DNA from 3 places in the Comamonas sp. A23 genome. Region 1 is predicted to be linked to each of the others. Evidence: predicted binding sites of a transcription regulator. Region 1 holds the regulator's gene; each other region holds the start of a gene.
What was found. The regulator LexA, encoded in region 1, represses DNA repair genes until DNA is damaged. The targets are predictions, from matches to a motif close to ACTGTATNNNNATACAGT.

Region 1 (3,276 bases):
CATCAATATTCATAGCTTCCCGCGCCTACATTCATTGGATTTCAGAGCAAAACACCATAAATACTCTTTATCAATGAGGGCTAGCAGCTCTCATAACAAGAGCATCAATCCAATGCGTGAGGCCAGCCCATCAGCTCCAGCATCAGGCTGATTCTGGCCTTGGCCGCCGGCAGGCTGCTCACACGGCCATCCCCCGCTCCCTCGGCCTGCACCACCTGCCCCTCCTCGCACCGGGTCGTGATGCGCAAAGCCATGCCCTGCGCCTGCGCCCAGTCCAGGGCTGACCCCAATGCCTGATGGACCGTGCCATTGCCCGTGCCCACCACCACCACGGCACGCACGCCTGCCGCATACCAGGCCTGCATCACCGCCAGAGCTACGGCACTGTTGCAGCCCGCATGACTGTGCAGCAGCTCCACCAGGGGCCAGTGATCTGCGGGCGGTAAAGCGATTGCAGTGGAGCTGGCCGCAACGACCGGCAGCCCGCCTGTTGCCCAGCGCAGCCGCCCCTCTTCCACCCAGCCCTGCGGGCCGGCACCACTGCCATCGAAGGCATCCACACGATAAGGATGCACCTTGCGCACCTGGCGTGCACTGAACACCCGGCCCGCCACCACGGCAAGCACACCGCGGCCAGCAGCCTGCATGTCGGCCGCACAGGCCACGGCATCGCGCAGATTGCCGGGGCCGTCAGCCGAAATGGCTGTGGCCGGGCGCATGGCGCAGGTCAGCACCACGGGCTTTGCCGGGTGCAGAACACATTGCAGAAACCAGGCGGTTTCCTCCAGCGTGTCGGTGCCATGGGTGATCACGATGCCGCTCACGTCATCACGAGCGAGCAGCTCGGCACATCGCAGCGCGAGTGCATGCCAGGTCGCGTGATCCATATCCTTGCTGTCCAGCTGCGCCAGCTGCTCCACCTGCAGCGATGCAGAAGCAACGCGCTCCAGGTCCGGCACGGCCTGCAGCAGCTGAGCCACGCCCAGTTGGGCCGCACGGTAGCCCACACTGGTGCCCGCCTGCTCGGCGACACCGGCAATCGTGCCACCGGTGCCCAGAATGACGATATTTTTGTCACGTTCCACTTGCAGTCCTCTTCAAACTGATTAAAAATACAGGTACTGGATGAACACACAGTATTCATCATCGATCGATCAAGGAATGCCCATGGACCACCCCAAGCTCACTCCCCGCCAGCAGCAGATTCTGGACCTCATCCAGTCCAGCATCGCTCGCACGGGTGCGCCCCCTACCCGGGCCGAGATTGCCAGCACCTTTGGCTTCAAGTCGGCCAATGCTGCAGAAGAGCATTTGCAGGCACTGGCCCGCAAGGGCGTCATAGATCTGGTCAGCGGCACATCGCGCGGCATTCGCCTGCGCGCCGATACCGTGCGCACCATCAATGCTGCACGCGGTGCCAGCTTTGCGCTGCCGCTCACAGCCCTGGCCCCGCTGGTGCTTCCCCTGGTCGGCCGCGTCGCTGCCGGCTCGCCTATTCTGGCCCAGGAACATATCGATCAGAGCTATTCGGTCGAGCCCAGCCTGTTTGCCGCCAAGCCCGATTACCTGCTCAAGGTCCGCGGAATGTCCATGCGTGACGCGGGCATCATGGACGGCGACCTGTTGGCGGTACAGGCTACGCATGAAGCGCGCAACGGCCAGATTGTGGTGGCCCGCCTCGGTGACGACGTGACCGTCAAACGCTTCAAGCGCACACCTCAAGGCATCGAGCTGCTGCCCGAGAACCCCGACTACAAGATCATTCACGTCGATCCTGAAGAGCCATTCGCCATCGAAGGCCTGGCCGTAGGCCTTATCCGCAACAGCATGTTCATGTAACGGGCAGACGGCGTCCCTCCGCCTATGCAGCGGAGGCACCGGGCCTCTTTCCCTCTCAAGCCCAGGTGGTAGGCGCGCAGCCGTTGAGCTTCGCCCTGGGCGGAGCTTTGCCTGAAAAACGCAATCCTGCCCTTATCCATGCCGCAAGGTCATCAAGAGGAGTTGCCAAATGGGATTCGCCACATCACTGCAGGCTTTGACACGCCTGACCCTTAAAGGGCAGCCTGCCACGCTGTCGCTCAACCCGAACTTCTGCTCTGATGATGCAAGCGAAGCCGCTGCAGAACCTGTATCCTTCACTACCAATCGCCCAAAGGCGAAGCAGATCAGCATTCCTGTCATGCGCGCCAACCGCGGCCGCATTCGTCTAGGCAGCAATACGCTTTGTCCTCAGGCCTTTGCAGCGACACCAGAGCTGCAATCGCCAATAACCGACGAGTCTAGGCAAGCAGCTTCTCCACGACTTCTCAAGATCGTGCAGCGTGAGCCGCGCAGTCAGCCCGAATGCCTGCTGATCTGCGGACGCATGGCCGATGTCTGTGCCGCGCTGGAGCCTATGGCACTCCATGAGCAAGCAGCCCCGCAAGTCTGAAAGCTCAGTGAGGTTTGACTGCTTGCACTCGTGCAGCTCCGAGCCCGACCCGCGATAGGCCTGCAGGCGATGCAACAAAGCTTCCATTGCATCCAACAGGAAGCCACATCAACGCTCTTGGCCCATCGGCCGGCAGATATGGCGCCAGACAACTCTGCCAGCAGTGCATAGGCAAAAACTCGATGTCGCCAGAGCAGGCCCTCCGTATTGGCGCCGAACGATCTGGATCGCCATGTAAATTATTTGCTGATGTTCTGCCTGTGCCTGTCCGCCGGAACGCATTTCGCACAAGCCTCGCAGCCTTCTAAACTCCTTGTCAGGCGCGAATATGCGTCAGAACGGATACCCGGATCAGGGTATTGCAGCACCTCTTCGACAGTGGAAACATTCATATACACATGTCAATGAGGGCGTCTTATGAGTGCCTACCGCAAGCTCTTGCAGCACATACAGGCCAAAGACGCCAATGGAGACCTGCGCCTGATTCTGGTCTATCAGAGTTTTGATGAGGTCGACATGCCGCATGGCGTCTCCATACGACCGTCTGCCATTTACTTTGAAACTGCCGATCATCAGGAGGTCAACTGGCTCAATCCACAGCAGTTCGAGATAGAGGCCACTGGCGAAATCCTCAATCGCGTTCCTCCTTCGCCCGAGGAATGAGACAACTCGACGCGATCGACCCCGTTACAGAGTCTTACCTCCTGTCTACAACTCTGCTGCATTCAAGAACTAGGCATTGCGCAGCTCGAAATATTGGAATAAATTGATTCTCAGGCACATCTTCCGGCATCAGGAGGCTGAACATGTTCAAGCACCTGCTCATTCCCACCGATGGCACCAAA
Region 2 (3,276 bases), on a different contig from region 1:
CGCCCTGCAGCTCGCGCACGGTGCGCTCCAGCACGACGCTCCAGCCATCGCGCGCGGCTTGGGCAGGCAGCCTGGCCAGGTCAAGCGCAGTCAGCACGCCCTGCTCGGCCAGTTGGGCAGAGATGCGCCGGCCCACGCCCCAGACCTCGCCGGCGGCGGTGCGGCCGAGAATGTCGGTGCGTTGCTGTTCGGACAGCTCTGCCCAGTTGCAGACCCGCTGCAGCTCGGCGGGATAGCTGCCAGGCTTGCGCTCCGAGTCTTTGGCGACATGGTTGCAGAGCTTGGCCAGGGTCTTGGTGGGAGCCAGGCCCACGCATGTGGGGATGCCTGTCCATCTCAGGATTCGTGCGCGAATGGCAAAGGCGCGGCGCGTCAGATCCCGCACGCCGTCCAGATCCCCGATGAATGATTCATCGATGCTATAAATTTCCTGGGTGGGGCCCAGGCCGGCAGCCAGCGACATCATGCGGTCACTCATGTCGCCGTACAGCTCAAAGTTTGGTGAGAGGCAGACGAGCCCCTTGTGCTCGACTAGGTCGCGCAATTGAAAAAACGGCTGCCCCATCTTCACGCCCAGGGCCTTGGCCTCGTCGGAGCGTGAGATGGCGCAGCCGTCGTTATTGCTCAGGACGACAACAGGAGTGCCTTGCAGGGAGGGCCTGAAAGCCCGCTCGCAGCTGACATAGAAGTTGTTGCCGTCGATGAGCGCGAACATACATGCTCATGCAAAGCGCTTGATGCAGGACTTGACCACGCCCCAGATCTCAAGCTCTTGGTTTTCTTTAGGGACGATGTCGGGATAGGTAGGGTTGCCAGCCCTAAGCTTGAAGCAGCCACCAGCGTTGTGCAGCACCTTGACGGTGAAGTCATTGTCAAGAACGGCCACGACGATGCTGCCATGGCGTGCGCGCAGCGCCCGGTCGACCACGATGATGTCGCCGTCGTCGATGCCGTACTCGCGCATGGATGGCCCGGCCACGCGCAGCAGGAAAGTGGCCTGCGGGTGCTCGACCAGCAACTCGGCAATATCAAGCCGCTTGCCAGAGAAGTCCTCGGCTGGAGAGGGAAAGCCCGCGCGCACGCTGCAATCCGCCAGAGGCAAAGCAACTGGGGAGGCAGTGAGTTGGACGGGCATGCCGCTCAATAATCGATGACTGTACATGCATACAGTATATCGACTGATGAAAATCAAGCTCTATGAGTCCACATTGGCGCCGTATTTATTGTTCGGTTCCGAAAGGAAGCCGACATAAAAAAACCTCCTGAATAGGAGGTTGGTCGGCGTAGGTTTTGGCGTAAGTTTTGCGTTGAAATCAAATTTCTCAGAGATATTAACGCTGATGCATCATCGGCGTATGCGCCGAGAGGTCAGTCATGTCTGGGGAGTAGGGCAGCGACGGGGATTCTGTGCTTGTCTGGGTCATCGCTTCAGCGGTATGCAAAACAGGGGGCGCCGCGCCGGTGCTGGGCGGGCGCCGAATGCTGCATTATCCGTGATGCCCAATAGCAGGGGGCATGGCTGTTTTTTGGCTATTTGGCAGAGGCCGTCTGCACGCCTTGCTCGGATTGAGAGCCAGAGCCTTGATCGTCGTCATGAATGGGGCGGTAGCCCGGGCCGAAGGACACATCGCCCAGCCTCCAGCCCGCGCGGCAACTGAAGGCTCCCCAGAAGCGCTTCAAGGTGTACCACTGCATGGCGATCAGGCCGCGCTCGTTGTCGGCATCGACCTCGGGGTCGCTCACGCCCGTGGGGCGTAGTTCCTCGTCGTGATAGAGGGCGGTGCCGAACAACTGATCCCACCAGGGCAGAACCTGGCCGAAGTTGCAGTTGTGGCGCTCGGGGCGCTCGGCATCGCGCAGCATATGGTGGTTGCGGTGAAAGCGTGGGCCGACCAGCAGGCGCTCGCCCATTTGGCCCAGCCAGCCCAGACGCAGCGCTACGTTGGCATGGGAGAAGTTCTGCACCAGCTCGCTGAGCAAGCCCAGCATGGCGAACTCGGAGGGCTCCACGCCCATGGCCAGACCTACGCTGGCCAGCACAAAGCTTTGCAGCATGCCGTCCAGATAGTTGCTGCGATCATTGCTCCAGCAGCTCATCTGGCGCTGGCTGTGGTGCATGCTGTGCATGGCCCACCACCAGGGAATGACGTGCTGGGCGCGGTGCATCCAGTAATACGTGAAGTCGTAGACCACGTAGTACACGGCAAACAATATATAGGGGTGGCCTTCAAACCAGGGCAGCCAGGCCTTGAGGCCGCTGGCCTCCTCGGTGGCAGGCCCGCCGCCCAGCATATGGGCGACCGGCATGAGGATCAAAAAGCTGAACAGCGGAAACAGGCCCAGCAGCATGAGCAGGGTGTAGTTGCGGTCCACCGTGGTGTGGCGGCGGTCGGCCCAGCGTTCGGCGGGAAGCAGACTCTCCAGCGGCCGCATCACACAGCCGATCAGAAACAGCTGCAGCAGCGCGATCAGGATGCCGGCGGCTATCTCGCGCGGATCGCCTGCTGCCTCTGCAATATGGAGTGCGTTGACCACGGGAGTCACCGCATGCACGGAAACCCAGTCAATGGCCAGCGCCCAATGCTGGCTGAAGAAGTCCATCATATTGTTCTGCCCATTTGTCGTCGGGCAGATTTTGGAGCGGGAGTTTGTGGATTCTGTGGAGAGACGTACACCTCCAGCGCTTGTCCACTGCTTGTGGACTCGGCCCCCAAGGAGTGTTTATTGCCTGGGGGGCGGCCTGGCGGCATAAAAAAAGGGCCCGGTCCACCGGACCAGGCCCTTTCCGCAGTCGTGGGGCGACCGCCTTTTTTATTCCGCGTTCTTCTGGCCTTCTTCGGCCACCGCCTCTGCACCTTCTTCGGCGGGGGCTTCGAATTCGCCAGTCTTGACAGCCTGACGCACAGCCGCTTTTTCGCCAGCGGTGGCGAACTTGCTGAACTTGCCCAGCACGGGAATCAGCGAACCATAGATGCGTGGGTTGGCGGCCAGGATTTCGCGTTGTTCCAGGAAGTCGGCTTCACCCGTGAAGTTGCCCACCAGACCACCGGCTTCGCTGACCAGCAGAGAACCGGCAGCCACGTCCCAGATGGACAGGCCGGACTCAAAGAAGCCGTCGGCAAAGCCGGCAGCCACATAGGCCAGGTCCAGGGCGGCGGAGCCGGGGCGACGCACGCCGGCGGTGCGCTGCATGACTTCGCCCAGCATCAGCATGTATTGCTTGAAGTTGTCGCCACGGCGGAAGGGGAAGCCCGTGGAGATCAGGCAATCACGCAG
Region 3 (3,276 bases), on a different contig from region 1:
TAATTATTGATTTTGAATTTAATAATGAATCATCCATTAAGGATAAAATTATTACAACAATGCAGAATGCTCCCGCAATAGAGCCGGATAAATATCTTACCAAATATGATTCCCACCAGCGATTGTTGGTGCTGCTATCTTCTTTCTTCTCTTTACTCATATTTTATATAGATATTTTATTGTTGAAAATTATTTAGCAACGCAATTTAAATTGCTCATCTCTTGCAAATTTGCGCTCCCTCCGCACCCAATCCAGGTCGTAATACTGGCTGCCTGCACGTCCCATGCTGTCCAACGCTTTGACACGTTCTTCCAGCGCGTCACAGACTTGTTTTTTGCCGGGTTCGGCAGGCTGGGCAGGGCGGGTCTGATAGACAACCGCAGGGGCTGCGGTATTGCGCTGGGTTTTGCGCCATTGGGCTTCGGCTTGGGCTACTTTTTGATCCCAGGGCAGGCCGGAGGGCACGGTTTCCGTGCGTTCGAGAAAAGCGTTGTGCTGGCCGCATTGCGCGCTGCTCCAGAAAAGCCCGCCGCCATGGCCTTTGCACAGATAAACAGTGCTGCCTGAATGGCCGCTGTGCAGGGTGGTGGTTTTGTCTTCCACCACTTTGCCGCCTTTGCATGCTTCTTGAGAATAGGAATTGCCGCAGCGATAAATAGGCTGCGCTATGGCTTGATTCATAGCGGTGGCTGGCAGCAAAAATGCTGCGGCAGTCAAGGCAGGCAGAAAATGCATGCGGAGCATTATCTGTAAAAATTAGTTACTGGCGCATTAACCCCGGCCCGCAGTGCGATGTTGGGTCACTGTAATAAACCAAAGAAAAAGGCAATGTAGAGAGCTACATTGCCTTTCTTCGTGAGTGGGCGTTTTTTTGGCGCTAATCAGGTTTCAACGGCAGCCCGCGTTGGGCTGGCGTGCACTTGTGTTCATCTTGCAAAGCGCTTGATGCAGCTGGTGACGACACCCCAGATTTCCAGCGTCTGTCCTTCCTGAGGCAGGATATCGGGGTAGGTGGGGGCGCCTGCCTTGAGCTTGCAGGTGTCGCCATCGCTGTCCAGCACTCTGATGACGAGTTCGCGCTCGACAACCGCCACGACGATGCTCGCATCGCGAGCGCGCAGCTCCCTGTCCACCACGACGATATCGCCGTCATCAATGCCGTGTTCCTGCATGGACGGGCCGGCCACGCGCAGCAGGAACGTGGCTTTGGGGTGCGTGACCAGCAGGTCAGTAATATCCAGCCGCTTGCCAGCGAAGTCATTGGCGGGCGAGCCTGCGCGTGCGCTGCGATCAGCCAGCGGCAAAGTAACCGGGGACGCGATCAGTTGAACGGGCATACCACTCATGAGACGATGACTGTGCATATGTACAGTGTAGCGGTTGATGCGACTCAGATGTCATGAACCCACGCTGATGTCGCATGCTTTCCACTCGATCTTGCACCCGGTTCTGTGCGAATCCGGGGATCCATGTTGAGTTGCATATGCTATGCCGAAAGATGGCCAGCCCGCAGTGGCGACTGTGGCGGGTGGCCATTAAGCGGGCATTAGCGGGCTGGAAAATGACTAGCCGCATGCATTGCAGATGCATAACGGCATTACCGGAATTACTGCGCTACGCGGCAGCTAGAGCAGCCAAGTGAATATCCGCGGCCCCTTGAGTGCTGGCCGCATTCACATGGTCAAAGTAGTCGTACCAGCCGCTGGCTTTGATGCCTGCCAGCAGAGCGTCACGAGCGGCCTGATCAGGAAAGCGCCAAATACCAAGGAATGTATGCGCGGTTCCCTGGTCAATGCTGGAGTCCGTTTCTGCCAGGGAGAGGACTTCGACACCGAGGCTGGAGAGTTGATTCAATGCGAGTCCGATGCCGCCAAGAAAGTGTTGCCTTTGTTCGGCGGACAGTGCGAGCCAAGCCGAATTGGGGGTGTAGAGCTCTACAAGGTAATGAGACATGGTTCCACTTTCACTTGAGATTGCGCAGTGCGCGTTGACATATACGTTGTGTGGCGGCGGCTTGGGTGCTTTGAAGCCATTGGGCACAGATGTCACGCACCCAGTTTGGCTGGTCCTTGGCGGCATCATTGAGCCAATTGGCGACCGAGTCCTGCACGTAGACCGAAGGGTCGTTACTCAGAGCTGAGAGCAAAGGCAGTGCTTGCTCGGGCGAGCGTTTGAGCTGTGAGATATGCGTGCTCCACACACCGCGGGGACGCAAAACCTCGCACGCGAATCGTCGGACACGTTCGGAAGGATCTTGTGTCCATGGCATCAGCTGAGCGATAGCCGCAGCCAGGTCTTGCACCAGGTGCGGCCGCATCGCCATCCAAGCCCATTCACGCACACCAAAATGGGCATCGTCTGCCAACGGGCGCATTGCGACCAGCCGTGCACTGAGATCCAGGTTAGGCTGAGCACCGATCATGAAACACGCCCAGCCTCGTGCCATATCGGCGCGGTGCGTTTGGCACTGTGCGATGCCCTTTGTACCCAGGTCCTCCAGCAAGACTGCGCCGATACGGGCCATGCGTTTGAGCACACCCAGTTGGCAGGCTTCATCGATCGTGCTCAGTGCGTGAGCCGTAAGTGCCGGAAAGAGTGTTCGTGCCAGTACGGCCTGGTCGACTGCTAGGCACTCAGCCAGCGTCGCACATTGCAACTCCCCGCGCGATAGCGCATGCAGAACGTCCCGAGGAATGTCAGCGGTGCGCGTCGCACCCTTGCGAACTGGATCCCTCATGACTCAACGTCCGATTCAGGGCCTCGTACTTTCTCCAGCAACGCTGCCAGCTGCTTTCGCTCATCTACAGACAGGTTGCCAAACAAGCCTGCAATCCACCGACCATGCTGGTCGATAACGGTACTGGCAAGTTGTTTTCCTTTTGAGGTCAGTCGAATGCAAAGAGCACGGCGGTCTTCGGCGTTGGCGTGTCGTTCAATCAGACCTTCACGCTCCAGTCCGTCTAAGAGGCCGGTCACCGTGGCGCGGGTCACGCCAGCCTGTTCGGCCAGCGCGTTGGGTGCGAGTCCGTCAGGCGCTACATCGAGAAGGAACAACAGCACAAAGCGCCCCTCGGACAAACCATGAGGGGCCAGCAAAGCAGCGCAGTCGCGGTCGATGTTTGCAGCCATCGACAGCACTTGAAAGCACAGCTGGATGCCATCCACATCGGGAAGTTTGCGTCGTTGTGCTTCTTCAATTAGCGCCTGGTACTTCTGTTCAAGCTTCATTAGTTAGCCAAAATATAATATGGTGGCTAATTATATGAGCAACATCA

Region 2: the regulator LexA is predicted to act here: its motif matches at 1,154-1,171, upstream of EIC84_RS16230 (LexA family transcriptional regulator).
Region 3: the regulator LexA is predicted to act here: its motif matches at 1,357-1,374, upstream of EIC84_RS23225 (LexA family transcriptional regulator).

Annotation. Positions count from the first base shown of each region.
Region 1 covers NZ_RSDT01000006.1:105,190-108,465, forward strand. The annotation lists gene EIC84_RS14935 (asparaginase) at 105-1,085, opposite strand; gene lexA (transcriptional repressor LexA) at 1,168-1,839, shown strand; gene EIC84_RS26610 (hypothetical protein) at 2,180-2,431, shown strand; gene EIC84_RS14950 (hypothetical protein) at 2,849-3,094, shown strand; gene EIC84_RS14955 (universal stress protein) at 3,238-3,276, shown strand, end outside.
Region 2 covers NZ_RSDT01000007.1:51,702-54,977, reverse strand. The annotation lists gene EIC84_RS16235 (Y-family DNA polymerase) at 1-715, opposite strand, end outside; gene EIC84_RS16230 (LexA family transcriptional regulator) at 722-1,135, opposite strand; gene EIC84_RS16225 (sterol desaturase family protein) at 1,531-2,604, opposite strand; gene EIC84_RS16220 (inositol monophosphatase family protein) at 2,812-3,276, opposite strand, start outside.
Region 3 covers NZ_RSDT01000014.1:65,058-68,333, forward strand. The annotation lists gene EIC84_RS23220 (hypothetical protein) at 194-736, opposite strand; gene EIC84_RS23225 (LexA family transcriptional regulator) at 928-1,338, opposite strand; gene EIC84_RS23230 (DUF6616 family protein) at 1,616-1,954, opposite strand; gene EIC84_RS23235 (DNA alkylation repair protein) at 1,965-2,738, opposite strand; gene EIC84_RS23240 (MarR family winged helix-turn-helix transcriptional regulator) at 2,735-3,229, opposite strand.